Regions from separate parts of the Leuconostoc fallax genome, predicted to be linked through region 3. Evidence: riboswitches for the same ligand, from Rfam matches in the RefSeq annotation. Region 3 holds a riboswitch; each other region holds the start of a gene.

Region 1 (11,143 bases), on a different contig from region 3:
AGGTGTTACTTCATTCCATGACACATCAACTTCAACACTCGGCTCAGTAAAAGGGAAATATGATGGGCGTAAACGAATTTGATGCTTTTCACCAAACAGTTCTTGAGCAATTGACAAGAGTGTTCCCTTTAAATCAGCCATTGTGATATTTTCACCGACAACCAATCCTTCAATTTGATGGAATTGATGTGAATGCGTCGCATCATCTGTATCACGACGATAAACCTTACCCGGGCTAATCATTTTGAGCGGTCCTTGGCTAAAATCATGCTTTTCTAAAACACGAGATTCAACGGGGGATGTTTGCGTGCGCATTAATATTTCCGGTGTAATATAAAATGTATCTTGCATATCACGTGCTGGATGATCTTTTGGCAAATTCAAACGCTCAAAATTATAATGATCCGTCTCAATTTCGGGTGCATCTACGGTATCATCAACGACTTTAAAACCAAGGCCAATAAAATGATCTTCGATTTCATCAATAATCTGTTGCAAAACATGCGGTTGCCCGACGCGACGTGTACTACCAGGTAATGTGACATCTAATTTTTCAGTTGCTAATTGCTGATTTAGTGTAATAGCCTCTTGCTGTGCTTTTTTTTCGGCTAATAACTGCGTAATAACCTGTCGCACATGATTACCAACTTCACCAACCTTTGGCTTCTGTTCAGGGCTAACATCCTTCATCCCTTTGAGCAATGTTGTGAGTTGACCTTTTTTACCAAGAAAAGAAATTCTTAGCTTTTCTATGTCATTACCACTAGCATTAATATTTTCAATGGCAATTTTTTCTAATTGCTGTAATTCCTCTATTAGGTTCATTGCTTATCTCATCTTTCTAACATTCTAAAATGAATACCGACAAAAAACGTCCCATGTTTCCAATGATGAAAACATGGGACGTTATCTATCGTGGTACCACCCAACTTTTAACCGATAAATGATCGATTTCTTTCACATTCTTAACGCGAATAAACGTCTGGTGTTAACCAAATGACTCCTGGCTGAAATTCAGTAATCATTAGTGTGACTTTTCACCATATCATCACTCTCTGAAACTAATATCATACTTACTAGGCCAATCTTTGTCTCTTAATAACTAGTATATCATTTTTTAATTTCTTCGTCACCATGGCAATCATCCGTAACATGATTCCAATCATCTGACCATTCATGTATTGCTTTCATGATTGGCCGCATTGCTTCCCCACGTTCTGTCAGTTTATACTCAATAAGATTTGAATCATCATATGTAACACGATTGACCAGGTTGTCTGCTTCTAGTGCTTTTAGTCTCTCTACTAATACACGGTCTGAACAACCTGGAATTGCTCTAGAAATCTCCAAAAATCTTCTTGGCCCGCTGACAAGCAATGCCTCAATAATCATACCGTTCCATTTACGCCCCAATATTTCAAAGGTACATAAAAAATTACGACACAATAAATTTTCTGTGTGTTTCGCTAACTTCGCCATTGTATCCTTTTCCCTCATGAATTTGTTTATATCATAACATACACTAAATATGATACGACAAGTAAACGTTTCCATTCGCACAAATTTCTGTATTATATAAAATATAGCTAAGTATTGCAAATTTTAACAGCGCTTGATACACTTAAATCGTTGAATCAAACAAGCTGGGGTGCCGTTATGGCTGAGAAAATACCCATTGAACCTGATCTATTTTATGTTAGCGTAGGAAGCTTAGTTTGTTTACTCGTAAGATAAGTAGACAATACCCGGTACACTAACATGTGTGTCGGGTATTTTATATATCAAGAGACAAAGGCTCTTTGATTCTCCAATATTATAAATGGAGGTTTGTTTTATGCAAACTGTATCAGAAAGTAAGCACACTTGGAGCTTACGAGACGTTATTTTTCTAGCGATTATCGCAATATTCTTTGGTGTGATTTATCAACTTTGGAGCTTTGCCTACTACGCAATAGCCGCAACACCATTAAAACCATATGCTAATGATTTAACTATTGGTGTTTGGTTAATGGCCGGTCCATTAGCTGGTGTCTTGTTAAAAAGAATCGGTGCCACTGTTATTGCTGAAATTTTAGCTGCGGCTGTTGAAATGATGCTATTTTCAAGTTGGGGTGCTGCTAATTTGATTGCTGGTTTTGTACAAGGTATTGGTAACGAACTTGGATTTGCGATGACTGGTTATAAGAATTGGTCAAAACTTGGATTGCTGCTATCTAGTATTATGGCAACAATTGTGACATTTGGCTGGGATTGGTTTCAAAGTGGTTACAGTGCTTATCATTTTGGCATGATTGTGACATTATTCATTATTCGTTTCATTTCGATTGGTTTCTTTGCTGGAATTCTTGTGTATTGGATCAGTCAGCTTGTTGCCAAAACGAATCTATTAAAGCACTAAATCATTATGACAACATTAGCTGTTAATCATCTAAGCTTTGCTTATGAATCCAATCAACCGAATATTTTAAATGATATCACGCTATCTCCAAAACCCAGTACCTTCAATCTCCTCATTGGTCCCTCTGGTAGCGGTAAATCAACATTACTAAAAAGTATGGCTGGTCTGTATCCTAAATATGGTGGCTATGTTACCGGCGGCACAATATTATTAAATAACCATGATATTAGTACCTTAGCACCCTTTGAACGCGCTAAACGTGTGGCATTACTTTTCCAAAACCCTAGCCGTCAGTTTGCGATGCGTACAGTTAAGGAGCAGTTAATTTTTGCTCTTGAAAATATCCAGATGCCAGTAAATGAAATTACACCACGTGTGAATCAAGTCATTGCTACTTTACGCTTAGAGCCATTACTCGAGCGTGATTTAATCACACTTTCCGGTGGTGAACAACAACGCGTAGCATTAGCTACTGTTCTTGCTTTGGATAGTGACATTATTTTGTTAGATGAGCCCTTTGCTAACGTTGATGCTACATCTCGATTAGCCATCCTAAAAGACCTGCATGAATTGCAAAAAAATGAGGGTAAAACAATTTTTATATCTGATCATGATTGGACAGGTTATCATGACATTGTCGATCACTTGTTTGAATTGGATATTGCAACCAAAAATATTGCTGAAATTGATAAACATCATTTACTGCAAGTTGAGACAGCATCATCAATTCATCATCATTTCAACGATACTTATCGTTTGAGCTGGCAACAATTAGCGCTATCTGTCGGTCAACATCAATTGTTGCAGGCAAATGATTTTGCTTTGCCACTGAACCGTTTAGGTTTACTATCAGGCGATAATGGGGTTGGTAAATCAACTTTATTTAACGCTTTAGCACACCAAATAAAATATGACGGTCACATTTATTTTGACCACCAACCCACTAAAAAAATTAAAATTAAGAAATGGGCAAAGCAATTGGGCTTGGTATTTCAAAAGAGTACCGATCAATTTGTCGCCCTTACTGTATCTGATGAAATCAAAATCTCTCAGCGACACAGTTTAGCACCCCATTATTGGAACGATGAACGTATTCAAACTGCAATTGAGGCATTGAATTTAGCGCATGTCACGCAACAAGTAAGTTATCAGCTGTCTGGTGGTCAACAAAAGAAATTACAGGTTCTCGTTATGTTAATTATGGCGCAACCTGTTTTATTATTTGATGAACCTTTGGCAGGCCTAGATATGACTTCCTTAACTGTTGTATTACAACTCATCAAAAAAACCATGGCTGATTTAGAATTGAGTGTATTAATGATTTCACATCAACGGCTTGGTGTAACACCGTTCATAGACTATGAAATCCATTTGAGTGACACGAAATTAACATTATTAGGGGGACAGCAAGATGTCCAAACAACTTAATGCAAGTATTCTAGTTATTATCATGATTGGTGTTGGTCTCCAATTAACATTTGCTAAAAGTGTTATTCTCAATATCATTATTACTTGGATTGGTCTAGGTTATTTAATCTACTGTCGGGTATCATTTAAAATGTTAGCAACCATGTTGTTAGTAGCTTTCCCTCTATCACTTGGTACTTGGTGGTCATTTGTCGCCTTTGGTGTTGCTGATGTTTGGCACAATGCTTGGATATATAGTACCCGTCTATATGCTTATTTATGTTTAGGAGCTGCTGTTACCTTAACCGTCAATGTTAAACAACTATTATTAAGCCTTTCACAACATTTACATCTATCAGCAACATTTGCTTATGGCTTACTGGCTGCTTTTAATCTATCACCACGCGTCAGGCGTCAAGTCAAAACAATCCGATATGCTGCCCAATTACGTGGTGTTACTTATCATCTCTGGCAACCACAATTATATTTCAAATCCGTATTAGCAGCACTGCAATGGTCAGGTGATCTCGCAGAGGCAATGACCTCTCATGGGTTTTCTGAAGGATTTTCACGTTCGACAACCTATCATGATGATTTACCTAAGTGGCAATGGGGCCTCGCTATACTTTGTATTTTAACTTTTGGTATTGTAGCTTTTATAATTAAGCCTTGGTAAGCGGCCACTATTTAATATATGCTAAAAATTGAATGACATGCATCAATGCAAAATAAAAAACGTTTAAGTTTAACTTAAACGTTTTTAGTTTACTTGTGATCGGACTTCTTTCCCAGTTAAAAGACGAACAATTTCTTCAGCTGCGTAAAGACCAACATTTTCATGTGCTTCTTTTGAATTGGCTGCAATATGTGGTGTGACAAAAACATTAGGCAATTGCAATAATTCGCTATCAGCTGGTAATGGTTCTTGTACCGTAACATCTAGACCCGCACCGGCTATTTTATGAGCCTTTAGCGCCTCAATTAATGCAGGTTCATCAATAACAGATCCACGGGCAATATTAACTAACACAGTGTTTGATTTCATTTGATCAAAAGCATCTTGATTAACCATACCAACAGTATTAGCAGTTGCTGGCAATGCCAACACAATAAAATCAGCCTGTTGATAAATTTCATCTAATGATGCCATACGCCCATTAGGCACATCACGATCACGTCTAGCATACGCTAAAATATTCACATTAAATCCTGACAACAATTGGGCAATTGTTTGCCCAATATTTCCAAAGCCAATAATGCCAACAGTTTTACTTGTAATTTCTTGTCCACGATATTGTGCTAGAAAATCATTATCTGCTTGTCCGATCATCTTTTGATGATATTGATAGAATAATCTACCTGCCATTAGCATATGCATTACTGCCGTTTCAGCTACTGACACAGCATTAGCGCCCGGTGCATTAGTTACCGTCACACCATATTTTGTTGCATCATCCAAATTAACATTGTCATAGCCAACACCAAAACGCGCAATAATTTTTAAATTAGGTAATTTTTGAATGATTTTTTCATCTATTTTGTGCATCATCACAATAATGCCATAAAGATCTTTACCATATTGTGTAAAGTCTTCATCAGTGTCTTGACTATTGATAACAACTTCAAAATGAGCGCCTTCAAGATAATCAATTACTTTTTGAGAAATACCATTAAATACTAGAATTTTTTTCATTAGAATAATTCTCCTGTAAATGCATGAGTAGGTGTTGTATGAAAATCATAAGTCACAAGATGCTTAGCATCAGTAAAATATGCTGTGAGCGATTCTGAAAGCATGAGATTAACTGGGAATTGTAACTCGTTCAATACAATAATCGGCTTTTGTTGTACCCAGGCCATCCCCTGTTCAAATGCAGTACCGGAGTCTGCATCGTTATCACGATAATCAATGATAGATAGTAGTATATCTGCATTCGTCACATTTTGTGTATCTCGCTTAAAGACTTCGGCTGCCCACTTTGATGTGAACTGCTCATGTTCTGTTTCTTGATGAAGTCGTGGTGAGTAATAATCTGTCACTGTAGGATTAGCATCCAAGGCTGCTTCCACACGTTTAACGCGATCAATTTGCTCATCACTAAAGAAAGGTGCCGCTAAATAAATTTGTGCCATACTTTCTACCCCTAATATCTATTAAAAAATGTTAAGCCTAACATGACTATCAAACAATTTTAGTATTATGTCAGACTATCAAAAGCACCAGGCATCAATTGAGAAATATCTGTTTGAACAGTTTTGCCTGCCGTATTAGTTAACCAGATTGGCATATCAGGCTTAAAAAATTCCACCATAACTTGACGACAAGCACCACAAGGAGCGATGGGTTCGTTCGTTTCACCAATGATGACCAATGCATCAAACTCCCGTTCCCCTGAAGCTATTGCTGTAAAAATTGCTGTACGTTCTGCACAATTGGTTAAACCAAAAGATATATTTTCAATATTTACACCTGTATAGATTGTGCCACTTGAAGATTTTAGCGCTGCTCCCACTGGAAAATGTGAATAAGGAACATATGCATGCTTTAATGTTTGCCTAGCTTTTTCCAATAAATCGTGTGGTGGTTCCAACATAAAAAATCCTCCTCAGGCTTCTAAATCATCCTGTCATTATTGTAGCAATAATCGCTCTAATTCATTTAATCTTTGTTCAAAAATATTAAACGCTTGATTGAGATAATCTTTCTGACTCATATCTACACCGGCGACTTTCATAACGTCTAAAGGATACTTCGAACTTCCTGATTTTAAGAATTGTTTATACGCTTCAGCTTGATCACTTTCCAAAATACCCTCAGCTAATGTTGTAGCTGCTGCTTCTCCAGTAGCATATTGATAAACATAATAATCATAATAAAAATGCGGTATTCTTGACCACTCATAGGCAATTTCTTCATCTGGAAATAAATCTGCACCATAATATTTTTGGTTCAGCGCCATATAAAAGTCGCTAAGTGTTTCGGCTGTCAATGCTTGACCTGCCGCAGCAGTTTGATGCAACCAATCTTCAAATTCAGCAAATTGTGTTTGTCTAAATACTGTTCCCTTGAATCCGTCTAAGTATTGATTGAGTACATAAGCTCTAAAATTAGGATCATCATTAGTAGATAGTAGATAGTCTGTCAGCAATGATTCGTTGGTTGTCGATGCAATCTCTGCTAAAAATATTGGATAATCACCATAGTGGTAACCTTGATTTGTTCTTGTAAAATACGAATGCACACTGTGCCCCATTTCGTGAGCTAAGGTGTATACATTATTCAAATTATTTTGCCAATTAAGTAGGATGTATGGCACAGTATCATAAGCGCCCCCAGAATAAGCCCCAGAGCGCTTTCCCTTGTTTTCCACAACATCTATCCAGCGCTCATCAAAGGCCTGCTTAACAACCTTAATATAGTCTTCACCCAATGGTGCTAGGGCCCTTAAGACAATTGCCTTTGCTTCTTCAAAATTCACATCAAAATCAACTGATTTAACTAAAGGTGTGTATAAATCATAAGAATGTACATCTTCAACTTGTAGCACTTTCTTACGCAAGGTAACGAAACGATGCAACAATGGTAAGTGATCATGGACACTGTCGATTAACGTCGTAAATACTGATTCCGGTATATGATTCCTTGATACAGCCGCTTGGCGCGCATTATCATATTGACGTACCTTGGCCAAATAATTGTGCCCTTTAATATGTGATGATAATGTCGAAGCTAATGTATTTTGGAAACGTATATAGCTATCATACAGTGTTTCAAACGCTTCACGGCGCACGTCTCTATCCTTTGATTCTAATAATCGACTATATAGACCATTGGTTAACTGAATTTCACGCCCCTTATCATCATGAACAAGGCCAAAAGTCAAATCTGCATTATCAAAAACACTGAATGTTTGTTCTGAAGCACCAAATATATCGCTAGCCCCAGCTAACAAAGCTTCTTGATCTGCCGATAGTATATGTGGTTTTTGTTTCAAAAGCGTATCAAAATAATGCTGATATTGCGCTAATGATTTAGAATCCATATATTCTTGCAGTGTTGATTGAGGTAACGCCAATACTTCAGGTTCAAAAAATGCCTCTGCTGCGCTTACTTCAGCCCAGAGTGATTGCACTCTATCATTATAAGCAGCATACTTTTGGTTACTTGTGTCTTGATCAAATTTTTGATGTGCATAGACATATACTTTTTCCAGACTACGATTAACCGCTAAAATAGCCTCATATGTCGTTTGTAATGTTCGACTACTTTCTCCAACATGTCCGACAAATTGTGTTAAATTTTGGCTTGCTTCTTTAATATGTTTAAGTTCAATTTCCCATTCTTCATCTGAATAAAAAATCTTCTGTAAGTCCCATGTTAACGCTTCAGGTACTTCTTTTCTTGTTGGTATTTCTTCAACCATGCCTGCTACCTCTTTATGATAATTATTCATCATTTTATCATTATTTCGGCGTTTCCGCTAATTTTTCCTCTAAGGAATCATACCACTTAGGCAAATGTAAAATGATAATATACTTTTCTGTAATATTAATTATATTTATTATTTCTAATTCATACAATGTCTGATTTATACAATAATCGATGTAAGTATCATCAAGTGTGTCGTAAAAATATTTTTTTAATTTTTGATTGAATTGACGACGCTGAATAAAATTATGTACGCCAATCTTTGCCAGTAAAAGAATGATGGATATACGCCATTGCCAATTAGAAATACGTAATCCAAATAACGCACCTTGATGTATCCACCACGGCGCCTGAATAAGCTGATATTGTTGCTCATATAACGAAGCTATTAATTTCACATCAATTCTTTTCCCAAAAATTAATGACTGTAACTTCATAAGCTGTTTACCCAAACTAGGTAATTTTTGTTGCTTAAATTTTTTGTCCACTATTTGTCCAAATATTTCATTTCGAAATATTTGATCGTACTGCATAGATGAAAAATCATATTTTCTAAAATTTTCAAATTGAACAAACTTTTGAATTTTTGGTATATAGAATAAAATTTTTTTATGATTCAAAAACTTCATCATCGTTCGTTGTCCCGTTTTAGTCGAAAAGTATTTTTCACCTAAAATCCAATAGTATTCAATATGTTCAGAAATATACCCTTCGTTACGTTCCATGTATCTTTGCCATGATATTGGACTGCATTGATATTCAAACGCATAAGTCTTATTCACGGTTTTTAATAGAATATCAGGACGTTGCGTAATATTTGGGATAACACTCTCTAATAAAACCTCGCCATACTTTTTTAGTGATGCTGCAATGGCCAGTTTACCTACTAAGTGTTCAAAGCTTTCATTTTCAGTAAATGAATGACATTGCGTATCTATCAAATGAGCAAAATGATTTCTTTTAACATCACCATTTTTTAAAACAACCTTTTCTCGACAACCTGGGCAATAATAGTGTGCCTTTTTATTAGCTTGGTCTGCTCGTATATAATGATGATGGGCATCAATCGCAATAAACATTTTTCGTATGTCCCTCTAACGTATCATACGAAAAAGCAGCCAATTAATTTTGGCTGCTTTTAAAATATTTCATTTAATCTTTGAATAGCTGTACGCTCAAAAATTATTTTACCGTGTTCACGTAAAACATCAAAGCTAATTGGACTGACTCGCCCGAACTCCAATGCCATTGAAATGATATCTCTCTTTTTCTCTAAGCTCATTTCTACTGATGGAAATGCCAAGTTTAAATAATATTTATGATTATATGAAACTAAGCTCGATATTGTATTTTCTAATTGATATTCATGTGCAAGACTAATTGCAGATTCAAAGTTATTCAAAACTAAAGTGACATCTTTAATCGCAATATCACTCTTAGCTTGTTCCTGCTGTGCATTTTCTGTATGACCAGCGTCTTTCCCAATTAATGCATCTTTAATCTTATCTGGCACCTCATCCACTGTATCTTCTGTAGATTTAGAATGATTTTCAATAACTTTACCAAATAATTCTTCAACGTCAGTATCTTCATCAACTTTAGAAATAAACAATTCTAGGCCATTCTTGTTGGGTAATATTTGAAAAGTGACTTGCTGTTCGTCTTCAAAATCATGGTTAGTATCAACTTCATCTAAAATACTGTAAAAGAATTTTTCGATATTTTCATGGTTACCTAAAAGGTCCATTACTGTCATCCCACGTTCTTTTAAGTCATCGTTTTCTATCATTACTCGAATTGTGTTTTCATTGATACGTTCCATTTCCATTATCAACACCACCTTTCATAATATTATTTTAAACTGTATAAATAAAAAAGCTGATATGTCAGCTTTCCTCCACTATCAGTGCTTTTCCTATATCCTTGAAATCAGCTTTTACTGTTGCTCTCAGTAATTCTCTTTGTCTAACTTCTCTTGGCAAAAAACGACGAATTTCATCTTCATTATAGCCAACTTGTATACGACGATCGTCCATAATAACAGGACGCTTTAACAGTGAAGGATTTTTAACAATTAATTCTATAAGTGAATTAGTAGAAATACTATCCAAGTCAATATTTAATTTTGAGAACACCTTTGAACGCCGTGATAGAATTTCATCTGTTCCATCTTCAGTAAGACGTAACATAGCTCTAATATCGCTCGCCTTCAGTGGTTCTTTTCCCACATTACGACCAATATATGCCATATTATGACTCTCTAGCCATTGTCTAGCCTTACGACATGAGGTGCAACTAGGAGAAAAATATAAAGTAATCATTGATTGTTGCCCTCCTTAAATCCATATATCTATTATACTAAACTATCATAACAAAGTATATGGAAGGGTATACAAAAAGAGAAATTCCGATTAGAATCTCTCTTTTACTTTATTGCTATGTACGGCATCGCATCGTCCTATCCTCGCAGGAAGCGATCCTCCAACTACTTTTGGCGCTATAGAGCTTAACTTCTGTGTTCGGAATGGGTACAGGTGTATCCTCTATGCTATCAATACGACACCTTGAGTGATCAACACTCAAAACTAAATAGTAACTTATTCTTTTCTCTTTCTTGAACCACTCATTGGACTTTGCTTTGGTTAAGTCCTCGACCTATTAGTACTAGTCCGCTTCACACTTCACAGCGCTGCCACTTCTAGCCTATCTACCTCATCTTCTCTAAGGGGTCTTACTTCTTTCGAATGGGAAATCTCATCTCGAGGCGAGTTTCACACTTAGATGCTTTCAGCGTTTATCTCATCCATACGTAGCTACCCAGCTATGCCCTTGGCAGAACAACTGGTACACCAGCGGTATGTCCATCCCGGTCCTCTCGTACTAAGGACAGCTCCTCTCAAATTTCCTGC
Region 2 (11,143 bases), on a different contig from region 3:
AATAGACCGTCAAAATATTCCGATAGAACATGCACAATTAACCAGCTACAAGTTAGATATAACAGATCATCAGAAATTATCTGAAATAGCAGCAGCTATTGTACAGCAAGTATCTCATATTGATATTTTGTTGAATACTGCTGGTAAGCTAGATGATTATACGCCTTCATTAGAAACAAGTTATGCATCTTGGCAAGATATGATTGCAACTAATTTAACGCCGATGTTTATCTTATCTAACAGTGTGCTACCTGGCATGTTAGCTAATGGCTATGGTCATATTATTAATATGTCCTCCATTGCAGGACTGGTTGCTGGTGGCGGTGGGGCAGGTTACACAATGACCAAACATGCGATTGCAGGATATACAAAACAATTAACATATGATTATGCTCATAAGGGGATTCATGCTAATGCAATTGCACCTGGTGCGATTCAAACACCCATGAATCATAAAGATTTTGAAAATGGCGGTGAAATGGCAAAACAAGTTGCTGATGAAACGCCAGCTGGGCGATGGGCGAAACCCGAAGAAGTTGCGCATTTAACACTCTTTTTAACTAGTCCTCAAGCAGATTATATTAATGGTTCAGTAGTACCGATTGATGGTGGCTGGACCGTAAAATAAAAAAGCGATAATGAATTATAATGGTTCATCATTGCTTTTTTATTTATTCTTGTATAATTTTTGCGTACTTTTGAAATGTTGTATCATCGAGTTGTGCTAGGGTATCAAAGACTGCATTAAAGAAAGAATAAGGTTGATTAGGATACTCTTGAGCAGCGATTTCACCGGCAACTGATAGCAGAGCAGTACCGAAAGCGCAGGACTCTAAGTTGAACTCTGTTGCCAATGCAACGCCGATAATACCGTCTAGCATATCACCAGCACCGACATTGGTTGCAAATTGTGGATTACCATTTTGAATGATAAAAACGCTATGCCCGTCGGTTACAATATCTTGTTCACCGGATATGATAATAAAGGCGCCGGTCTTAATAGCTGCAGTTTTGGCAATAGCTATTTTATCACCAGAATCTTGCCCAGCATCAATGCCTTTGCTAGCCCAAGCAACATCAGCGATATGTGCAATTTCACTGATATTTCCTCGAATGGCAGCGATTTTTACGCTTTCGCTCAGTAATTTAAAATTAGTATCTCTTATTTTGGAAGCACCAATAGCAACAGGATCGACAACCACTGGGATGTCCTTTTTATTTGCTTCCCGGCCACTGCTGATGACACTCTTGAATGCTTCAGGATTTGTGGAACCTAGATTAAGAACTAAAGCGTTAGAAATACCGGTAAGATCGCCAGCTTCACGAGGATCTGTGAACATGATGGGCGAACCCCCAATAAAATTAATGGCATCAGCAACGTGTTGAGGTGTTACCATATTAGCAACATTAAGGATGATAGGATTAGTGGTTCTGATTTTTTCGATGGTCAGTGTCATAATAATGATTTTCCTTTTAACTGATATATGGTTGCTGCAACATTGCTACTATTCATGATTGCTGAAATGACTGCAACGCCATCAACTGGTGCCTGTCTTACTGATTGAACATTATGTTCATTAATACCGCCAATTGCTACCGTTGGTAAATCTGTTGCTTGGGATAGTTGGTGGAGATTTTGTGTTCCGATTGCTGGTGCTGCATCGCGTTTACTTTGGGTGGAAAAAATAGGACCGATACCTAGGTAGGCAATACCAGACACCTTTTGAGCATCATGTAATTCATCTTTTGTGTTGATGGATAAACCAACAAACATGTTATGCGCATCTTGCAAAACTTGTGAAATATCAGTATCGTTTTGCCCGACATGAAGACCATCTGCGTTTAATTGATTGGCGAGTTCAATATCGTCATCAACAATAAAAGGAACATGGTATTTCTGAGTGATATCATGTGCTAAGCGTCCGATTTCAAGTTTTCTTGTACCAGATAAAGCGCTAGGACCTTTTTCACGGTACTGAAATGCTGTAATGCCGTGACGGCAAGCTGCTTCTAATTGGGATAAAAAAGAATCAATATTACCATGAACGTTTTGTGTTCCAGCAACTAAATACATATCTAAAATAGCCTTATTAAATTTCATTTGGGGTACCTGCCATTTTCCAATGATTTAATGGTCCGTGTCCATGGCCAACAATAATATCTTGTTGAATGATTGTTTCGATAAAAGACTTCCCAAAACGAATTGCTGATGGGATGGTATCGCCTTTAGCCAGCGCGCTAGCAATGGCTGAAGATAAAGTGTCGCCTGTACCATGTGTTCGAATTGTGTCAACCTTTGGACTTGCCATCCAAAAGTCAGTCCCGTCTGATAGTAGTACATAGTCAGAAATAATATCACTGTCTTGATGGCCACCTTTGATGATGACGTTTTTAGCCCCCATACTAGCAATTTTTTTAGCTGCAGTACGTGTATCTTCATGATTTTTGATTGTCATATTAGTAATGGCTTCTGCTTCAGGAAGATTAGGTGTCACAATAGTCGCTAAGGGAATGAGATCATGAATGACAGAATCTATAGCATCTTTAGATAATAAACGTGTACCGCCCTTGGCAACCATGACAGGATCAACAATTAGTGGTTGTATATGATATTTTTTAATATTTTGCACAACACAGGCAACGTGTTCAGCATCAGCTAGCATACCGGTTTTGGCCGCTTTAATATCAAAATCCTCATAGATAGAGGCGAACTGCGCATCCACCATATCGGTGGGGAGTGCAAAGGCTTTTTGCACGTCCAGCGTGTTTTGAGCGGTAACCGCAACAACCACATTAGTACTAAATACATGGCAAGCTTGCATTGTTTTAATATCAGCTTGAATACCAGCACCACCACCCGAATCGGTGCCGGCAATCGTTAGCGCTTGAGGATATTGTTTCATGATTGTTGTGCCTCGGGTTGACTAATGATTGATTTAAAATGCCAATCTTGTTGATAGAAAGCCTGTTCCCAGAATTGCCACTCTAGTTCACAACTCTTTAGGAAAAATTGTTTTGCCTGAGTTCTTTGCTCAGATGTTGCTTCTGAAGCGAGGCGGTCGATCCAGCTAAAGACCCGTTTTGATAAGGATTCATCAGCGTCATTTTCCGTACCGGCATAAAAATCAATCCAACTTTTAAATGGATTATCATCAGTGTTAGCGTTTTGAGCAACTTGTTGACGGGCGATTTCACCGTAAGTCCAAGGGCAAGGCAGAAAGGCAGCCAGAATATTCATGAGAGAACCCGTGTCAGCTGCTCGATACATATGTGATTCATATAAATAGGCTTTGGGTGCTGGGGTAGCGTGTTGTAAATCTTCGTACTGAACACCTGCCACATCGCAAAAGACATGATGGGGATGTATTTCACTATTCAAAATAAAATCAATTGAATTGGCAAAAAAGGTCATTTCATTACGATCGGTTAGTTTTGTAATAGCATTAGCATAAATTTTAATGAATTCACTTAAGTACTGATAATCTTGCTGTACATAAAAAATAAGTGCCGCTTTGTCGACGTGCCCATTTGTAATACCTTGTACAAATGGATGTTTGTGAATTTCCGCCATAATAGGCGCTGCTGCTAGTTTTAGTTCATCTGAAAACATAAATCCTCCTAGCTGCCACTAGTAGAATACAAATAAAAAACCTTCTTTACCTAGGTGAAATCTAAGTAAAAAAAGGTATCTTTTATCAGAATACCACTTTCCTACGCTAGTATTGACTAGATCAGGTTCAAAGGGATTGACTTTACATCATCTCAGCCAAAATGGCACCCCTAGTGGACAGCATATTATTATTTTTAATGACGTTAGCATAGCATAACTTCATCATTTATTGCAAATACTTTTCTGAACGATTTTGAATGGAAGGATAAAAAAGTTCTTGATTTAGGAAAAAGGATAACTTATACTAACGTCGTAGTTAAATTATTTATCTGGGGTACCGTAAGGTTGAGATAATACCCATTGAACCTGTAGGTTAATACCTGCGAAGGAAGATAAGCTAGATTGGTTTTTAGTGCCGTCTGTTGCATTTTTCTTTTGCAATAGATGGCTTTTTACGTTGATTTAGTCATCGGGCAATTTATTGATACATAAGGACCTCTTTCTCTAGGAGGAGTAGGAGATTATGGAAAATTCAGAAGCAGTACAAACATCAAGGGCGTACAAATGGTCACTTAGAGAAGTCATTTTGATGGCTTTAATCGGGATTGGATTCGGTGTCATTTATTTTATTATGGATCCGATTTATGCAGCGCTAGATGCGGTGTTAGTCCCAATGGGACTACATCCCTATGCAATTGCTATTACAATCGGGCCATGGATGATGGCTGCGCCATTAGCGAGTTACTTACTTAAAAGAGTAGGTGCTGGCTTGATTGGTGAAATATTAGCAGCCACTGGTGAAGCTTTATTGGGTGGCTATTGGGGTGTTGCGACAATTATTTCAGGATTTATTCAAGGGATTGGTTCGGAACTTGGTTTTACATTAACGGGTTATAAAAGTTGGAAATTAGGATTGATTTTATCAACATTAACGGGAACTGCCGTAACCTTTTTTTGGTCATTGTTTCATGATGGCTACCTACAATTGAATATAGGTATGTTAATTGGTTTGTTTATTGTGCGTTGGATTTCAGTTGGCTTTTTTGCAGGCGTATTAGTTTACTGGATTGTTCGCTTATTAGAAAAGTCAAAATTGTTGAAGTGAACGTTGGTATTGAATGTGATTAAAGAAAGTTGACTGTAGGTATGAAATTAGAAACACATCAGCTAAGTATTCAATATGACAATCAAATTATTTTGAAGGACGTTGATTTTGAGCTGGAGAGTAAGCAATTTGCTTTGTTAGTTGGCCCTTCGGGATGTGGGAAATCGACTTTAATGATGGCACTTGCCGGTCTGTATCCAAAATACGGCGGGGTGTTAAGTAGTGCAGTGACATTAGATGGTCTTGCTGTTCACTCGATAAAAGCGAATCAACGCGCGCCACAAATCGCTATATTATTTCAACATCCTGAACAGCAGTTTGCGATGGACAATGTTAGAGATGAAATGATTTTTGCACTCGAAAATTTGTCGTTAGCTGCAGAAGAAATAGATAAACGAATTGATCAAGCGCTTCAATCGGTTGGTATAGCGTCATTGCAGCACCGCCAGTTGTCACAGTTATCGGGTGGTGAATTACAAAAAGTTGCACTTGCTGAAACATTAGCATTAGGTGCTGAAATAATTTTATTAGATGAACCATTTGCGGCAGTTGACCCGATACATCGTCGAGAATTACAGTTGGTACTCAAAAAATTAGTCGACGAAGGACACGGCATTTTAGTATCCGATCATGATAAAAGTAATTATGATACGCTCATCACGCATTTATATCATATGGAAAATCAGCAACTAGAACGAGTTGCTGATGCTGCATGGGGTGATTTTTTTAAGTCAACGCAGCAACAGAATCGTGTAGATAATGCACCATTTAATCAAAATATTTTTCAAATGCAACATATGGGTTTAAGTAATGGCAATCAAAGGATACTCGAAAATACGGATTTAGTATGGCCAAAGGGTAAAATAACATTGATTACTGGACCAAATGGTATTGGTAAATCAAGTTTATTACGGGCAATGGCTAAATTACAGGCATATTCTGGTGATTTAACCTATCAAGACGTTCCACTGCATCGTATCAAATTAAAACATCATGCAAGACGAGTTGGAATGGTGTTTCAAAATGCGAGCCAACAGTTTCTAAATATTACTGTTGCCGAGGAAATCGAACAAGCACAACAACATAGCCATCGTAGTGATTACTGGACAGCTGAAGTGATAGCCGATGCAGTCGAAAAATTAAATTTAATTGGATTATCTCATCATTCAGTCTATGAGTTATCAGGTGGTCAGCAAAAAAAATTACAAATCTTAATTATGATGATTATTGCACCAGAAACTTTATTAATGGATGAGCCATTAGCAGGTCTAGATGAGCATTCTATTCATGTATTAATGTCATTATTACAATACACAACTGCATTATTACATCAGAGCATTATCATGATTTCACATCAAACGCATAATCTGTTACCTTATATTGATTATCACGTGCATTTTGATAAAAATGGTTTGCACTATTGTCAGCAGGTAGCCTCATGAATGAATCACAGAAGTTGTTATTAGTTCTGCTCATCTCCGTTGAAATTGCTTTTACACATTCCGTCGTCGTGAATATGGCGCTAATTGTGATCAGTATTATGATTTTGATTCTGGTAAAATGTCCAATTAAGACATTAGTTCGTTTGACCATGATGTCGATTTTACCAGCCTTGGGATCATTTACATCTTTCTATTTTTTCGGTAGAGGTGATAGCGCTGATCGTTTACATTTTGCTTTAGTCATGACAACGCGTGTGTGGGCTTATATTTTTATGGGTGCAGCCTTTATGGAAACGATGGTGCTATATAAACTATTGAGAGCGTTGGAACAAAATGCTAAAATGTCAGCTACCTTTGTTTATGGTATTCTTGGAGCTTTTAATTTCATTCCTAAAGTTATTACGGCTGTTAAAACAACGCGAGCAGTAGCATTAATGCGAGGACAAGTGCTCAGTTTTTGGTCACCAATTTTGTACTTTAAGGCGATTAGCCAAGCTTTAGTATGGTCTAATAATCTAGCTATGGCTATGACATCACATGGTTTTGAAGAAGGAGAATCAAGGAGCTATTATCAATTATTACCGACAAAAATAGCGGGCTGGCTAATTATTTTATTTATTATGATAGCGCTACAAATTTGTCTGTTTGTGATTAAGTTGTGGTAATTAAGTCTCTTTAAATGAGATTAAAATATGATAATACTCATAAAAAGACTAATGAATATCCTTGAATAATTAGGATTTATTAGTCTTTTTTATATGGTTTAAGTGGCTGAAATCGTCTCTTTTGTTATTTGACTTAAATAGAGTTAAGATAAAAACAAGGAAACTTATAAATGATATAGGATGATTGTAGTGAAGGGAGAACAAATGTCTGATAAAAAAAAGGTAGTCGATGTGCCGCAAGGTGATATTCATGTTTATGATGATATTATGCCTTATTTTAATTCAGATCCAGTGATTCAAAATACAAAAAAGCAGTATCAATCGGTGACGTTTGTCACGACGGGTATTATTGCTTTTGACGGTGGACAGACAACGATGTTGCATCTTGGAACAGCGTTGAGTAAGCAAGGTTACCAAGTCTATTATTTAAGTTATGTTGAACAGCCTGTTGAAGAAATGGAAGAGAACGCAGCGTTTAATTGCCCTGGATATCAAGGGACTTGTTTAGGTATTAATGATTTAGAACGACATCAATCTGATATTTGGATTGCAACATTATGGGAATCCGCTTATGTGATTAAAAATTTCAAAGGGTATAAAATGTATTTTGTTCAAGATTATGAACCTTACTTTTATGCCTATGGTGATCGTTATCAATTAGCCAAAAAAACGTATGAACTTGGCTTACATATGGTGAGTTTAGGTCCATGGTGTGCTGATTTGATCGAAAAAAATTGTGTGGTTAATAGTCCACTTGAAAGCATTAATTTCCCTGTTGATAGCTCAACATATCCTTTCCAAGAACGCGATTTTAGTCAATATTTAGATAAGAAAAAAATTAAGTTGGCAGTTTACACAAAGTGGGTGAGCCCAAGACGAGCGCCCATTTACATTCAAATGGTATTGAATAATAGCCAACGACTGCTAAAAAAGAAAGGAATTGAATTAGAAATTTCTTATTTTGGGTCAGACAGTCAATACCAATTCATTAATGGTCGTAATTTAGGGAAGTTGAATCATTCACAGTTATTGCAACTTTACCGAGACAACGATTTTGGTATTGCACCATCTATGACAAACTTCTCATTAGTAACATTTGAGATGATGAGTGCTGGATTGCCTGTTATTGACTTTGCTGAAGGTTCCGGACCATGGTTTATGTCTAAAGACACTTATATATCAACGCACTTGGATGAATATCAACTTTCTGTAGCTATCGAAAAGGCTATAGCGTCACCAAGTCGTCGTTTGCAAAAAATGACACAGGATGCTAGAAACTATTTGCAACGTATCACATGGCAAAAAACAATTGATGATTTTATCGCTGTATTGGCTAATCTGTGAGATTGTCATTGGTTCATTGAGAAAGTAGACAGTCATTATGAAAAATAACAAGGTACTTGCAACTGTACAGTTTATTATTATTGTATTAGTTGTAGAAGGTATTGGTTGGTTATCTGGATTGTTAGCAGGTGACATTGCAACTAAGTATAATCATTTAACCCAACCGGTGTTATCACCACCTTCATATGTTTTTGGTATTGTTTGGCCATTACTTTACTTTATGATGGCTACAGCTTTCTTTATTGCATTGCGACAAAAAAATAAGCGTTATCAAAATCGCTTTATTGGCTTGTTTGTTGTTCAATTAGCTGTTAATTTTATTTGGAGTATTATTTTCTTTGGCGGAAATGCTTTTTGGTGGGGACTACTGGTAATTATAGGTTTAGATGTGCTGGTTATGTTCACTCTGAAATATGCCTATCGTATTCACCGCTACGCTGGATACTTACTAGTGCCATATATGTTATGGTTGCTATTTGCAACGTACTTGACGATTGGTACTGCTATACTCAATTAAAAAAGGTCGGACATTAAGTCCGACCTTTTTATACTTGGATTATATAATATTAATACCAACCATTAGCTAACCAGAAGCTCTTGGCATTTGACCATGAACCATAACGATCACTAACGTAGCTGTCCGCAACCTTTTCTTGGTTGGCTGCAGAATAATCACCATTTAAGTATGATGAACTCAATTGGTATTTACCAATATATTGGCCATTACGGGCGCTATAAGAATTTGTTGATTCCTTATTAGCAATCCACGCTTTGGCTGAAGCATCGCTACCTGAAACAGAACTTGAGCTTGATGCTGTTTCTTCTGTAGACGTAGCTTGTTTGGTTGAAGCAGTTTGTTGAGTTGATGCGGCTTGTTGAGTTGAAGCAGTTTGTTGAGTTGATGCGGCTTGTTGAGTTGAAGCAGTTTGTTGAGTTGAAGCAGTTTGTTGAGTTGGTGCAGTTTGTTGAGTTGAAGCAGCTTGTTGAGTTGAAGCAGCTTGTTGAGTTGAAGCAGCTTGCTTAACAGCAGGTGCTTGTGTTTGTGTTGTCGTTGTATTACCTGAAAGGCTAGGGATTACCAATGTTTTACCAACAAAGATTGAGTTGACATTGGTAATGTTATTTGCCTTAGCGATAGCAGATACACCAGCTGAAGCTTGTGCATCACCGTAAGTTGCGACGGCAATCTTGTTTAATGTGTCGCCAGATTTAATTGTATAGTTTGAGTCAGCAGATGCTGCGCTACCGCCTGCAATAAGTAATCCTGCAGCTGCGGCTGTTCCTAGAATAGCTTTAGTAAAGTTAGTAGCGATAGTAGTCAATTTGTTTCCTCCGTTTGTGTATATCAATAACAATGTTACGAATACTATTCTGAACCTTAGCGATTACAGTGATATTACTTCACTTTTTTTAAACAAGGACAAAAATGGATTAATGTTAAGCGCGTGATATATTCTTAAATTGATTACTATTTTTAAGTCAGTGAGATGACAATTTGTAATATTATACATACTACTAACATATAATTAGTAGATTGATTGATTATATAATAGAAGAAAATACAATTTTATCTTAATTTTATCTATATTAGTTGGAAAAACCGAGGTGAGAATATGGTAATACTTTATTATGATCAATATACTATCAATGATATGACTTATTACTTGGCCGTCGATGGTCAGTTGAGTTTGAGCTTTGTGGGTTCTCCAAATCATGGCCTGTCAGAAATACATCAGTATATTCCTGATGCACATTTAATAGAAGATAACATGCGGACGGTGGGTGCTGCACAATATTTACAAGCATACTTTAATGGTGAAGAATCACCAATTAGTCAACACATTACTTTTCATAGTGGTACTGACCTACAAAGAGCAGTTTGGCAAACGCTATTAACAATTAAGCGGGGACAAACATGGAGCTACAGCCAATTGGCTCAAAAAGTCGGCTATCCCAGCGCTGTCCGAGCAGTGGCAACAGCTGTTGCAAAAAATCCAGTATTATTCGTTGTGCCGTGCCATCGCATTATTCGTCAAAATGGGGATATTGGACAATATAGAGCAGGAAAAGATCTTAAACGGCAATTATTAATGATGGAAAAAGCGATTGTTTAGTTAACATAATATCGGTACTTGAGTATTATAAACGATGTAAAAGCTTGATATCATAACATTTATAGCGTTAACCGAGACTTGACAAAAAGCGGTTAAACAGCTAAAATTATATTTGTTAGTATTTAGTCGCAGACTGCTCGTTTGCGACTTTTGTTATTGAAAGGTGGTCTTTGTGGCAGGTAAAATTCCGCAATCTTTTGTTGACGAAGTTCGCCAAAAAGTTAATATTATAGATGTTATTGGTCAATATACTGAATTAGTTAAACGTGGCAAGCAGTATAATGGTTCTTGTCCATTTCATGATGATCATCATCCATCACTTTTTGTCGATGAAACGAAGCAAGTATATAATTGTTTTTCGTGTGGTCGTTCGGGTTCGGTTTTTTCATTTGTTATGGAAAAAGAGGGGTTGAGCTTTCCTGAAACTGTATTGTCGTTGGCTGAGTCTGTTGGTATGACTGTCAGCCAACAAATGGCCTCTAATGTAACCCATCAAACAGACGGCACGACGCAGCAAATTTATCAGTTATATGTTGATGCGCAAAAAATGTACCAACATATCTTGTTAAATACAACATCTGGTGAAAAGGCACTGGCTTATCTTCATAATAAGCGTCAATTATCTGATGATATTATTCAGACTTTTGGTATTGGCTTTGTACCGGAAGACAATGTTTTATTGCAATATGCTCAAGATAAGGGTATATCAAGCAATGTGTTAAGTCAGTCAGAGCTTTTTATTGAAAATAATTCTGATGGTAAGTTGCGAGACCGTTTTTCGGGTAGAATTGTATGGCCCATCAAAAACGATCGTGGACAGGTTGTTGGCTTTTCTGGTCGTTCTCTTAGACCTGATGATCAGA
Region 3 (11,143 bases):
GTTGACAGCAGTATTCGTCACAGCTTCAGTTTTTTCAGCTATTATTGCAACAGCTATGTTACTGATTAATACGGATCGCCCTGAATCAGCTGGATTACCGAATATTGCAGAGTACTCTGGTTATGAAGAGGTTGATGAAGACGGACAGCCAACGGCTACATCACTGACTGATAAATCTTTTGGTACAATTTTTGTCCAAGATATTTTAACCAATAAAGTTGTGTGGGCAGTGACACTGACATCAATGATGATATACATTGTTCGTTATGGCATTATGAGTTGGATTCCTAGTTATTTACCTACTAAAGGATTTAGTGTTGAATGGGCAAAGTGGTTTATTGGTATCTTTGAGTTATCAGCAGTTCCTGGTGTTATTTTGATGGGGGCATTATCCGACTTGATTAAAGGTCGCCGGTCATTAGTATGTTTAATTTGTAGTATTGGTATGGCTGGTTGTTTGGTTGCTTACTTTACAAGTAGTAATCATTTGGTCATAACTATTATGTTGTTTGTTTTGGGTAGCTTGATTTATGCACCGCTTGCACTTGTTGGTTTAATGGTTAATGAAGCTGTGCCAAATTACGCGGTTGGGTTGTCGACTGGTTTTATGGGCTTCTTCCAATATGTTTTCGGAGAAACTATGGCTACGGCATTAATTGGTAATTTAGTTGATAAATTCGGTTGGAGTGCTGAATCTATCGTAATTTATATTGCATCATTTATTGCTATTCTTTTATTAATCTATCTTGTGTTTAAGGAACGCCGCATTCTAAAAATGGAGTCCATTTTAAACAAGCAAGCCTCATGATGTGTGGCAATCAATGGTTAATAGTATTATGCGGTATATTTTGGTATACTAGATGCAATAATTGAATATTTATTTACTAGGGGAGCTATTATAGCTGAGACACAATCGTGGACCCTTCGAACCTGATCTAGGTGATACTAGCGTAGGAAAGTAACTCATAATACGTATGCTATACGCTGTTTAGTCACTTTTGTGTGCTAAATGGCGTTTTTTATTTTAAGGAGGCGATGTCATAAAGATGAGAAAGCGTCTGCTTTCAGCTTAAGGTAAGGGAGCACTTAACTTGAGTCATCTCAAATATTTTGCGAGGGAACCCGATTTTTATCATGCGGGGTGAGAGGTGATACGTTTATCACGACCGACACGATCTAAAAGGATCGTTAGCAAATTCAGGAGAGCAGGAGAGCAGGAGAGAAAGGACGTTCAAAGAACGTAAAATTATCATGCACAAAAATATAAATACATCGGCCCAACGCATTAAAAAGATGGTTGTGGCCGCATTACTTTCAGGGTTGAGTTATGCACTATCGACAATGATTATTTTTCCAAACATGGCACCATTTCAACATTTTGTTGATGTTATTGCAGCAATATTATTAGGGCCATGGTACGCAACGTTGTCTGGCTTAATAACGGGAGTGGCACGTATGAGTTTTGAAGCTCGTCCGGCAACCAGTGTCGTCAGTATTTTAGTAGCACCGGCCTTAGCGGCATGGCTATATCGCTTAACAGGTAAAATATGGGGTGCTGTCCTTGGCGAAATAGTGGGCGTTGGTGTGATTGGCGCACTGTTATCTTACCCTGTTATGAAGTATATTTATGGTCTGGATTTAAAGCATTTTTATTACTATATGCCGTTCTTTATTCCTTCTGTTGTTGTTGGTTCAATATTAGGTGGGCTCATGATGTATACTTTCAAAAAGTCTGGTCAACTGAAGAGATGGCAAAAATTATTAAACCATCAATAGTAGCACTATCTTAATTATTTTTTACGGATAGGTAAGTGAAGATGTAAGTGAAATAGTGCCGGTTGAAAATAGATATTATGTGTTAGTCATTAATTTAAATAACGATCATTATGATCGTTATTTTTTGTGACCATTTTTCTCGAATGATCCTAATTATGCAATAAGTTAAGCAATAGCCCAAAAGCCCGTTCTTTCAAGGCTTATCACGTGTATTGTGATTGTAAAAGGTGTATTCTGTGTGTAGATTATGTAGTTTACTGAGAGAAACAAAGGAGTTTGCATGGACAAAATTTTTAATGTTGATGGTTACGAGTTTGCAATGGTACATAAGGTATTTGGACAAGATATTTTTACGGCTACAGTTACTGATACGGAAGCGGTAGTGAACTGGATTGGTTGTAAAAAGTTTAATATGGATGACCATGTGGATTATGTTAGTAAATATGAAATGAGAGATCATATTAAACGCACCATTAATCGCGAGGTTTCAACATGGTTTATTAAACAAAAGAACCCCAATAAGTTACCGCCTTTTGATGGCATTATTATTAATAGAGCAGGTAAAGCCAATCGACTTTAATTTTGTAATAAAAAATGTGGAGGAGGGAAGTAATGCATCATAAAACTGATCTTAGTCGCTTGGTAGGGAAGCAATTTAAAGTAACTGATGCCAGTGGTTATCGATTTATAGCAGTGATTGAAGATATTGAGAAAGCCAAATCATTAATATCGTTGCCTGGTTTTGAAGATAATGCAGCAATGGCGCTAGATAATATCATTATGACAGTAAAATCTAATGCCAGAATTGAGAATCATCTACATGTTGGAACCTATGATACATTACCGGGTATTAGATTTATTATTTAAGTAGTAAAAGACGTCACTTCTTTAGGAGTGACGTCTTTTAGTTTTTATAGCTAACCAGCCTAAGAGAATAAGAATGACTACGCATGCAACAATATATTTTTGATATAAGAAAGCCAAGTATGTTTTCCTGTAATGACACTAATAGTACCAACTTGACCATAATAGATTGTTTGATAATCTTTGGCATTAAGATCTAAATTAGCGCTTACTTGGTAAAAGTTACCTTGCTTTGTTGCGACTGGATGAGCCGTAATATTGGCTATTTTACCAGTGATTGTTAAAGGCTTACTATTTTTTTGTGTTAAATGATAACGAATTGTTTGTCCCTCTGATATTGCTGAAATATCATTTGTTGAAATATAAAAATTAACGATAAGATCAGGGTGTTGTCTAATATTAGGGTATATTTGCGCAATATTGGTACCTTGAGGAATATTATCTAACTTAGTTTTATCAACTAATAACTTAACGGTACCAGATTCACTTGCGACAATTGCATTTTTATTGTTTATTTGTGTTGCATTGTACTGAATTCTCAGCTGTTTAATTTCTTGATTAATAGCTTTGAGTTCTTTTGTAATTGATGCTAATTGTTGAGATTTGAGTTCGGTTATTTTGTCTTTTAGTATATCTGATTTCTGGTGTTCAGAAGTGATGCCAGCATACTGTGTACGGTAATTAGTGATAGTATCATTTAACTGTTCAATTTGCTGCTTAATATTAGATACTGTTTCTTTTTTTACTTTATCCATTTGGACTGCGGATAAGCCCTGTATCTGATTTTGATAATTAGAAAAAATAGTGTAGTAATCGTTTTTAGATGATAATGTTGTATTATTTATGATGGCGTTGAGTAAAGCTTGATATTGATTTAAAGCAATATTCTTCTTTGCTAAGGCGTCTGATACAATGCCTTTTTGCTGGGTAGCGTTATTTTGATTTTCCACTTGTTGCTGAAAATCAGCTGTTACACTGCGGCACTGGGCGAGATAACTTTGGTAGGCAGATGAACAGCCATAATGATCGTCACTTAGAAATAAATTTTTATTTTGATTGATACTATCTTGATAGCATGTTAATGCTTGCGCGTGTTCTTGTAAATCTTGGAGAGATGATGATTGTAATTTTAAATTGGTGTCAGTTTCGATATTTTGATATTGTACGAGTAACTCACCAGCACGTACATCTTTCTTGGTGAGTAATTCGTTTTTAATAATAGGATTATTGCTTGTTGATTGTATAGTTTTTAATATTTTATGTGGTGCTATTTCACCAGTGCTTTTAACCACGATTTCTTTGTGAGTGAAACAAGCTATTAAAATTAAAATCGTGAGTAACATGAGTGTTGGAAAAATAATGAGTGTTGTGAAATTTTGATATCGTTTGTTATAAAATTCCGAACTTTCTAAGAGCTTTTGGTTGAACATAGATAAACCTTTCGCTGTTAACCCTTCACAAGATGATAATATTGCGCTTTATTATGCATGAGGTGCGTGTGATTACCATCTTCAGTAATCATGCCGTTTTCAAGAAAAATCACACGGTGTGCTTTTTCGGCAATAGTCAGTCGGTGTGCAATAAAAATAATTGTTTTGTCTTTAAGTGATAGCAAATTATCGATAATCTTTTTTTCAGTCGCAACATCTAGATTACTAGTTGATTCATCTAAAATAAGAATCGGCGCATCACTTAATAGTGCTCGAGCTAAGGCAATACGTTGTTTTTGGCCACCAGACATACCACCATCCTCTGATATTTCAGTTTGATAATTTTGAGGCATATTTTCGATATCAGTTTTTATATCAGCAAGCTCAACTGCATGTAAAATAGCTTCTTGTGTCGTGCCTTCAGGCGCACCTAATATCAAATTATCTAGAATACTACCAGTAAATATATATGGATTTTGTGGTAAATAAATGACGTGCTGTCTCAAATTTTGACGTTTAATTTGCTGGATATTTTGGTCGCCAATTTTGATAGTGCCGGTTGTCGGCGATATGAAATTGACTAAGAGCTTAGCGAGTGTAGATTTACCAGATCCACTCGTACCAACTAAAGCAATTTTTTCACCAAATGGAATATTGACAGAGAACTGTGTCAATATATTGCTTTGATAGCCATACTGATAGCTAATATTATCAATTGAGATATTATGCGAATTATTTGATTGAATTTCTTGTGACTCGATGCTTTGAAATTCGGATTCGACCAAGTAAACTTCGTTCAATCGGCGATTTGCGACAGTCGCTGTTTGTAATTTGGCTTGTAGATTAATAATATTTTGAAAGGGTTCAGTGAAATAGCCTAATAATGCATTATATGTTACCAATTGACCAATACTAATTTGGTTATCAATGACTAGCTTGGCACCAAACCATAAAATAAGCACATTAATAATGAGCTGAGTTGCTTGTTTAATACCACTTTGAATAGCTTCGCTTTTTTGATGTGCAAATGACTTTTTTAAATAATCAACAAATTCACGGTCAATTTTTTGATAACTTACTTGCTCACTTGTTAGAGACTTAATGGTTTCAATACCGTTAATATCTTCAATGATTGACGAACTTAGGGTTGCATTACTGGCCATTTGCTCTTGATTTAATTTTTCAAAGGGTTTCATGAAACAATAAACAATTAAGAAATAAATTGGAAACGAAATTAAGGAAAGCAAAAACAACTGTATATTTTGAATAGCTAGAATGCTACCAACAATAATTGTGATGCCCAAATCTAAAAATAAGGAAAGGATAGTATTAGCCATAGCATCAATAATGGCATTGGCATCATTGAAACGGGTGACAATTTCGCCAGTTCGACGAGTTGCAAAGAAGTTAACAGGCAGTTCAAATAGATGACGAACATAGGATAAGATAACTTCGATAGAGAGCCGCTGCCCCATAACGGTTAATAAGTAAGATCGGGCGAAGGCTAATAATTGTTGTAATATGTACGTTGCAATCAGGCCAAAGGAAATAATGGTTAATGTATTGAACATGCCATCAGGGATATAAGTATCGATAACTAGTTGCATGTAATAAGAACCAGCAATGCTAATAAGCGTCACTAAGAAAGAAGCTGCAATAATATTAATAATGAGCCCTTTTTGATGACGGATAATCGGCAAAAAAGATTGGATGCTACTTTTATTTTCTTTGACAGGTTTGTAAGCTGGTGAAGGCGACATGAATAATGAGACGCCTGTCCATTCTTCCGAAAATTCTTGTAGAGTCATCGATGTTTTACCGACCGATGGGTCGGGATCTGCCAGTAAAATTTTATCTTTGGTAACACCGTAAACGACATAATAATGTAAATATTGGGCTTTCTTCTCAACGTGGGCAATAAATGGTAAAGGCAAATCATTCATATCAAATAAAGTGATATCAGCTTGAATCGGACGGACCGACATATTAAATGATTCAGCCGCTTTGACTAAACCCAACGCAGTTGTTCCTGATAATGATGTTTGACAACGTTCTCGTATATTAGCCAATGAAACATCAGAACCATAGTGTTTTAAAATCATGGCTAAAGCCGCTACACCGCAATCTTTTTCTTCTAGCTGTGATATGTAGTGGAATCTTTTCATACAATACTCTCCTGTAAAATAATGCCAATTTCCATTTTATAATGAAGATTTTATTTTTTTACAAGTTAAACATGAATGGTCGTTATTATGAGGTGAATGGTTGATTTTAACCATTCAGTGCTATAAAATGACCGTTCAATGCATGAGTATATGAAATAATAATCAGTTAATGTATATTGAATTTATTCGTTGCGCAGCGATGAGAAATGGTATATAGAAAGAGAATTATAATTATGAACAAGGATAATGGGGATACTTTAAGATATGGTCAGGTTATGAGTAATGAGGCTTTATCCAATGTAAATGGTGGTATTTTTCCTATAGTTATTTGTAGCTTACTGTTAATCCTAGGGGACGCAGGTGTGATTCAGGCTATTAATGTACTTGATCAAAACTATATTATGATATTAATTGCTTATTTGGTCTTCATAGGTAGGGATAATAAGAATAGGTTGTGATGAGTATGAACGTATATAAAATCTTCATGGAACATTTATATTGCATTTATTTAATACACAATGATTAAAAATAAAATACCAGAGGGAAAGCCAAAAATGATAATTACTTTTGATAAAGTAATCAATTTCAGTTTAATATTAAATTCAATTTTCTTTACATTTTATATCATTGCAACTTTAGTGGGATGGGTTAGTGATGGGAATATCCCTTTAACATCATTATTTTTGGTATGTTCATTATCAATTTTGTCTGTTTCAGATGACTTTCATAGTAAGTAATAAAAATATTTAGAAAAATTAATTATGAGAGGATAACATTCATGAAAAAATTATCACGAATATTATTATTTTTATCAAGTGGTTTAGTAGCTGTTTTATGTGTATTAATAGTATTAATGAGTCTAAGTGATCAACACAAGTTTAGTACATTTACGTATTCCGATATGAATGCAGTATTTTACATTTGTTTCTTTATGGAGACGTTGCTAGTATCGTATGCTTCTGTATTATGCGACAAGCAACCAAATAAATTAACTATGAATGTTAATAAAAATCCAACATTAAATAACTTAATTTTTATGGGTGTTATAGGTGGAGTCTTTCTTATATCCAGAAAGTTAAGCATGCTTAACATACATCGTAATTGAGAGTAAAAAACAGTGCATATTATTTATAATATGCACTGTTTTTTATTTTATGGAAACGTTTATTAAGTATTCGATATTTCATAGCTAATAAGTTATCTATATTTCATGAACTAGCCAATATCATTCATATGTTAAAAACTAAAATGATGAGTCGCGATTTTGTTTAAATATTTCTCATCATTAAATTATCTGATATGATCCCCACTCAAATCATCTATAATAAAAATAAACATGTTACGTGATAAACTATCAGATGTGAATTTAACGTGGAGAAAAATATGACATTTACAAAAAAGTGGGTTATTTTAACTGTAGCATTCATACTCATCATCGTGACAAGTATGGTAGTTATCTTGAACACTGTAGGTGCTAAAAAAGTTCACAGGGAAAATGCGACCATAGTATTTCTACATGGATATGGTAGTAGCGCACGAGCTAGCAATAAACTTGCAGATGCGACACAAAGCCGGCTGAGTATTCGTAATCGAAAAGTGATACGAATTAATCGAGATGGAAAATTTAAAATTAATCATCAGCAAATCTCTAGAGCAGGCAATATCTTTCAGCTTGAATTTACAGATAAGCAAACATCGGAAAAGGATGAAACAAAATATCTTGCTCATTTTATGAAAACATTAAAAATGCAGGGTATTAAAACGATATCATTATCTGGTCATTCTATGGGGGCCAACGTCGGCTTGAGATACAATATGGACAAAACATATCAAACGACAGCTTATCCTAAAGTAGATAAGTTAGTAACAATTGCAGCACCGTTTAATATGGGAATTAATTATCCAAATATGAAAAAAGAATTCCAACATAATCGGATTAATAAAAAGACACAATTACCATTGTATCAAGATGATAATTTTAAGTATTTTTACAAAAATCGCCACAACTTAAACCCGCAATTAGCCATCATGAACATCTTTGGTGATATAGGTGATCAAAGTGATGGTGTCGTGACTAACTTTAGTTCACAAGCTTTACGTTTTTTTGTATCAAAAAAACAACGTTATGTTGAAATGAGTGTTACAGGAGAGCACGTTCAGCATAGTCAAATTCGGGATAATCAGACGGTAACGCGGCAAGTTGCTGAATTTTTAAATCAGTAATCACTTTATTTCAAATCTGCTGTATTGATGAAGCAGATAAACGCTAAAAAATGAATGTTAGGGTAACTCTTGGTAAGCTAATTTTTTAATAATATCAGTGTGCTGTGGATAAAGCGCCATTAATTGTGCTTGTGTAAACAATTCAAAATCATTAAATGTAAATCCAGGTGTAACCACACAGCTAACCAAAGCAAAATCATTGTTAACGGTAGAGCCAAATATTGTACCTGCTGGAACAGTCCATGATAATTGCTGACCATTTTTGACATCTGGACCAATTATGATCGCTTCATATGTACCGTTTGGATATAAACAATGTACGGTTAAGGGTGCACCATCATGATAAAACCACATTTCATCTGACGTTAATCGGTGAAAATGTGAAGGGTTATTGCTAGTTAATAAAAATAGGATGGATGTATGCAACGGCCGTGAACCAGTTGAAGTTGATATGTCCTTGTTACTTTTACCGTTTTCACGATAAAAGCCACCTTCAGGGTGAGCTACTAGATGTAATTGTTCAATCCACTCATTAACGTTTTTCATTTTAGAACCTCGATCTTTTATTTTTTATCTTAAACAACGGATGTGCCAGAATCAAATTATAACTTAAATAGAACTCAAAATAAGCATTTGTCTTACAGTAACAAATTGTATGACTAGTGCTTTTTATATTGCATAAAATAAATCATTCTGGGATTTAACATTCCCAATAATAACGAAAAATATTAAAGCGTGTCTCCAAAAAGGATAGAAAGTAAAAATTATTGCCCAAAGGATTTTCATTCGTATTGTGCAGTGTGCATAGAATTTATAAAAAGATTGTTTATCAAGATTATAATGTGTATTATTATTTTTAATCTATATTTAATCAATTAATTATTTTATTGTTATTTAAATCGTTTATCACCTTTTATATTAACAAATTAAATAATATGTACAATATACCAGGAGGCATTCTATGAATAATCTGTTCCAACCACAACTTATTTGGCAATATCTACCAGATATCTTATCTGCTTTGCCGGTGACACTACTACTGACGATTGTATCAACCCTTATTGGTGTGATTGTTGGTGCTGGAATTGCTTTTGTTCGAATGGAAGATACACCATTTTTTAAACAAGTTGCTATTGTATTTACGTCTTTCATTCGTGGGACACCTATTTTGATTCAGATGTTTTTAGTCTATTATGGTTTACCATTTCTTTTAAACTATATCGGTGTTAATACGGACAATGTTAACCCACTTATTTATTTATTCATCACTTATGGACTGAATATGGCAGCGTTTCTATCAGAAATTATTCGAGCGGCTTTGGAAAGCGTACCGGCAACACAACGCGAAGCAGCCTTAACATCTGGTTATACCAAACGACAAATGTATATGAAAATTATTTTCCCTCAAGCAATGGTGATTGCAATTCCTAGCTTTGCAACGATGGTCATTTCGTTGCTACAAGATACATCGTTGGCATTTACCATTGGCGTCTTAGACGTTGTTGGCAAAGCAAAAGCATTGGGAACAGCGACATTCCATACCGTAGAAGCTTATATCAGCGCCATGATTATCTTTATCATTTTGAGTTTTATTTTGGAAAGGGTATTTCATTGGTTAGAGAAACGCAGCAACTACTCATCTCGTCAAATGCCAATTGCTGCTACTAACCCCGTAATGCCAGTAATTGAGCATCCTAAAACAAGTTAATTAAAAAATAATCAATGCATGTGGTCAAAGGAGAATGATATGCAAAATAAAACAGGAAATCACAAAGGTCTATGGATTGGTTTGGCAATAGTGGCTGTAATGATTATTGGCGTTATGGTGTTACATCATACAAGTAAAAATAGTCAGGCAGCTTCTGGTGTACAGACAATCAATGTTGGTTCTGGTAATGATGGACAGCCCTTTGCTTACTTGGACAAAAACGGGCAACCAGCGGGTATGGATATTGCAGTTATTCAAGCCATCGATAAAAAATTACCTCAGTATAAATTTAAATTAACGTTGTCTGATTTTCCAACGATGATTACGAATCTAAAGAGTGGGAAAACATCGTTGGCCTTCTATCAAATTGAAAAGAATCCAGAGCGTCAACAAGATTTCAAATTTGGAAGTGTTGGTTATACCATTTGGGATACGTTATTAGCAACTAAAAAGTCCACTGGTGTCTTAAATACTTTTGCAGATGCGAAAGGCAAAAAATTATATGTGACCAATTCAACTAATCAAGCGACTTTAACAGATGCTTATTTGAAGAAAAATCCAAATGCTTTTGGCGTAACACGTGGTACTTATACCGTAGAACAAATTGCACAAGGTCTTAACTCTGATCAGTTTAATGTTTATCCCGCGCCAAAATATTCCATTGACTTATTAAATCGTCAATTTAAAACAAATTTGGTTTATGGTAAGGCCGTTAATCATTCCAGTGCTTATCCTATGTTTAATAAAAAAGCTGACCCTAAGTTGATGAAAGCCGTTAATCAAGCCATGGCGGAATTAAAAAAAGATGGCACGCTCAAACAGTTAAGTCAAAAATGGCTCAAGGGTGATTACGTTCCCAAAGATTAATGGAGGTTTCAGATGAATTTCGATATTGGATTTATATTTCAAGTTGTTAGCCAGATTGTGCGCTATGTACCAGTTACGATTTACATGGCTTTTGTTAGTTTGATTATTGG

What was found. A riboswitch is a leader RNA that binds a small molecule or an ion and turns the genes downstream of it on or off. The one in region 3 is predicted to bind thiamine pyrophosphate.
Region 1: it holds a riboswitch for thiamine pyrophosphate, as region 3 does, so the genes downstream of both, C5L23_RS04385 (ECF transporter S component) here and thiW (energy coupling factor transporter S component ThiW) in region 3, are expected to answer to the same signal.
Region 2: it holds a riboswitch for thiamine pyrophosphate, as region 3 does, so the genes downstream of both, C5L23_RS06005 (ECF transporter S component) here and thiW (energy coupling factor transporter S component ThiW) in region 3, are expected to answer to the same signal.

What each region holds. Positions count from the first base shown of each region.
Region 1 is NZ_PUFI01000014.1:5,004-16,146, reverse strand. It holds gene pheS (phenylalanine--tRNA ligase subunit alpha) at 1-825, opposite strand, end outside; T-box leader at 897-1,098, opposite strand; gene C5L23_RS04390 (winged helix-turn-helix transcriptional regulator) at 1,111-1,479, opposite strand; TPP riboswitch at 1,635-1,725, shown strand; gene C5L23_RS04385 (ECF transporter S component) at 1,835-2,398, shown strand; gene C5L23_RS04380 (ATP-binding cassette domain-containing protein) at 2,405-3,826, shown strand; gene C5L23_RS04375 (energy-coupling factor transporter transmembrane component T family protein) at 3,810-4,481, shown strand; gene C5L23_RS04370 (phosphoglycerate dehydrogenase) at 4,566-5,498, opposite strand; gene C5L23_RS04365 (nucleoside 2-deoxyribosyltransferase) at 5,498-5,938, opposite strand; gene C5L23_RS04360 (cytidine deaminase) at 6,004-6,399, opposite strand; gene pepF (oligoendopeptidase F) at 6,436-8,229, opposite strand; gene C5L23_RS04350 (competence protein CoiA) at 8,270-9,313, opposite strand; gene C5L23_RS04345 (adaptor protein MecA) at 9,373-10,062, opposite strand; gene spx (transcriptional regulator Spx) at 10,121-10,555, opposite strand; rRNA gene rrf (5S ribosomal RNA) at 10,680-10,796, opposite strand; rRNA gene C5L23_RS04330 (23S ribosomal RNA) at 10,873-11,143, opposite strand, start outside.
Region 2 is NZ_PUFI01000014.1:354,193-365,335, forward strand. It holds gene C5L23_RS05980 (3-oxoacyl-ACP reductase) at 1-628, shown strand, start outside; gene thiM (hydroxyethylthiazole kinase) at 672-1,457, opposite strand; gene thiE (thiamine phosphate synthase) at 1,454-2,101, opposite strand; gene thiD (bifunctional hydroxymethylpyrimidine kinase/phosphomethylpyrimidine kinase) at 2,091-2,903, opposite strand; gene tenA (thiaminase II) at 2,900-3,610, opposite strand; TPP riboswitch at 3,692-3,792, opposite strand; TPP riboswitch at 3,931-4,018, shown strand; gene C5L23_RS06005 (ECF transporter S component) at 4,134-4,715, shown strand; gene C5L23_RS06010 (ATP-binding cassette domain-containing protein) at 4,757-6,157, shown strand; gene C5L23_RS06015 (energy-coupling factor transporter transmembrane component T family protein) at 6,154-6,822, shown strand; gene C5L23_RS06020 (glycosyltransferase family protein) at 7,027-8,166, shown strand; gene C5L23_RS06025 (TspO/MBR family protein) at 8,204-8,683, shown strand; gene apf (aggregation-promoting factor) at 8,733-9,488, opposite strand; gene C5L23_RS06035 (methylated-DNA--[protein]-cysteine S-methyltransferase) at 9,780-10,280, shown strand; gene dnaG (DNA primase) at 10,453-11,143, shown strand, end outside.
Region 3 is NZ_PUFI01000005.1:23,310-34,452, forward strand. It holds gene C5L23_RS00695 (MFS transporter) at 1-808, shown strand, start outside; TPP riboswitch at 877-974, shown strand; gene thiW (energy coupling factor transporter S component ThiW) at 1,252-1,776, shown strand; gene C5L23_RS00705 (hypothetical protein) at 2,057-2,356, shown strand; gene C5L23_RS00710 (hypothetical protein) at 2,389-2,643, shown strand; gene C5L23_RS00715 (bacteriocin secretion accessory protein) at 2,721-4,070, opposite strand; gene C5L23_RS00720 (peptide cleavage/export ABC transporter) at 4,088-6,235, opposite strand; gene C5L23_RS00725 (hypothetical protein) at 6,469-6,693, shown strand; gene C5L23_RS00730 (alpha/beta hydrolase) at 7,619-8,458, shown strand; gene C5L23_RS00735 (cupin domain-containing protein) at 8,516-9,004, opposite strand; gene C5L23_RS00740 (amino acid ABC transporter permease) at 9,420-10,166, shown strand; gene C5L23_RS00745 (transporter substrate-binding domain-containing protein) at 10,206-11,033, shown strand; gene C5L23_RS00750 (amino acid ABC transporter permease) at 11,046-11,143, shown strand, end outside.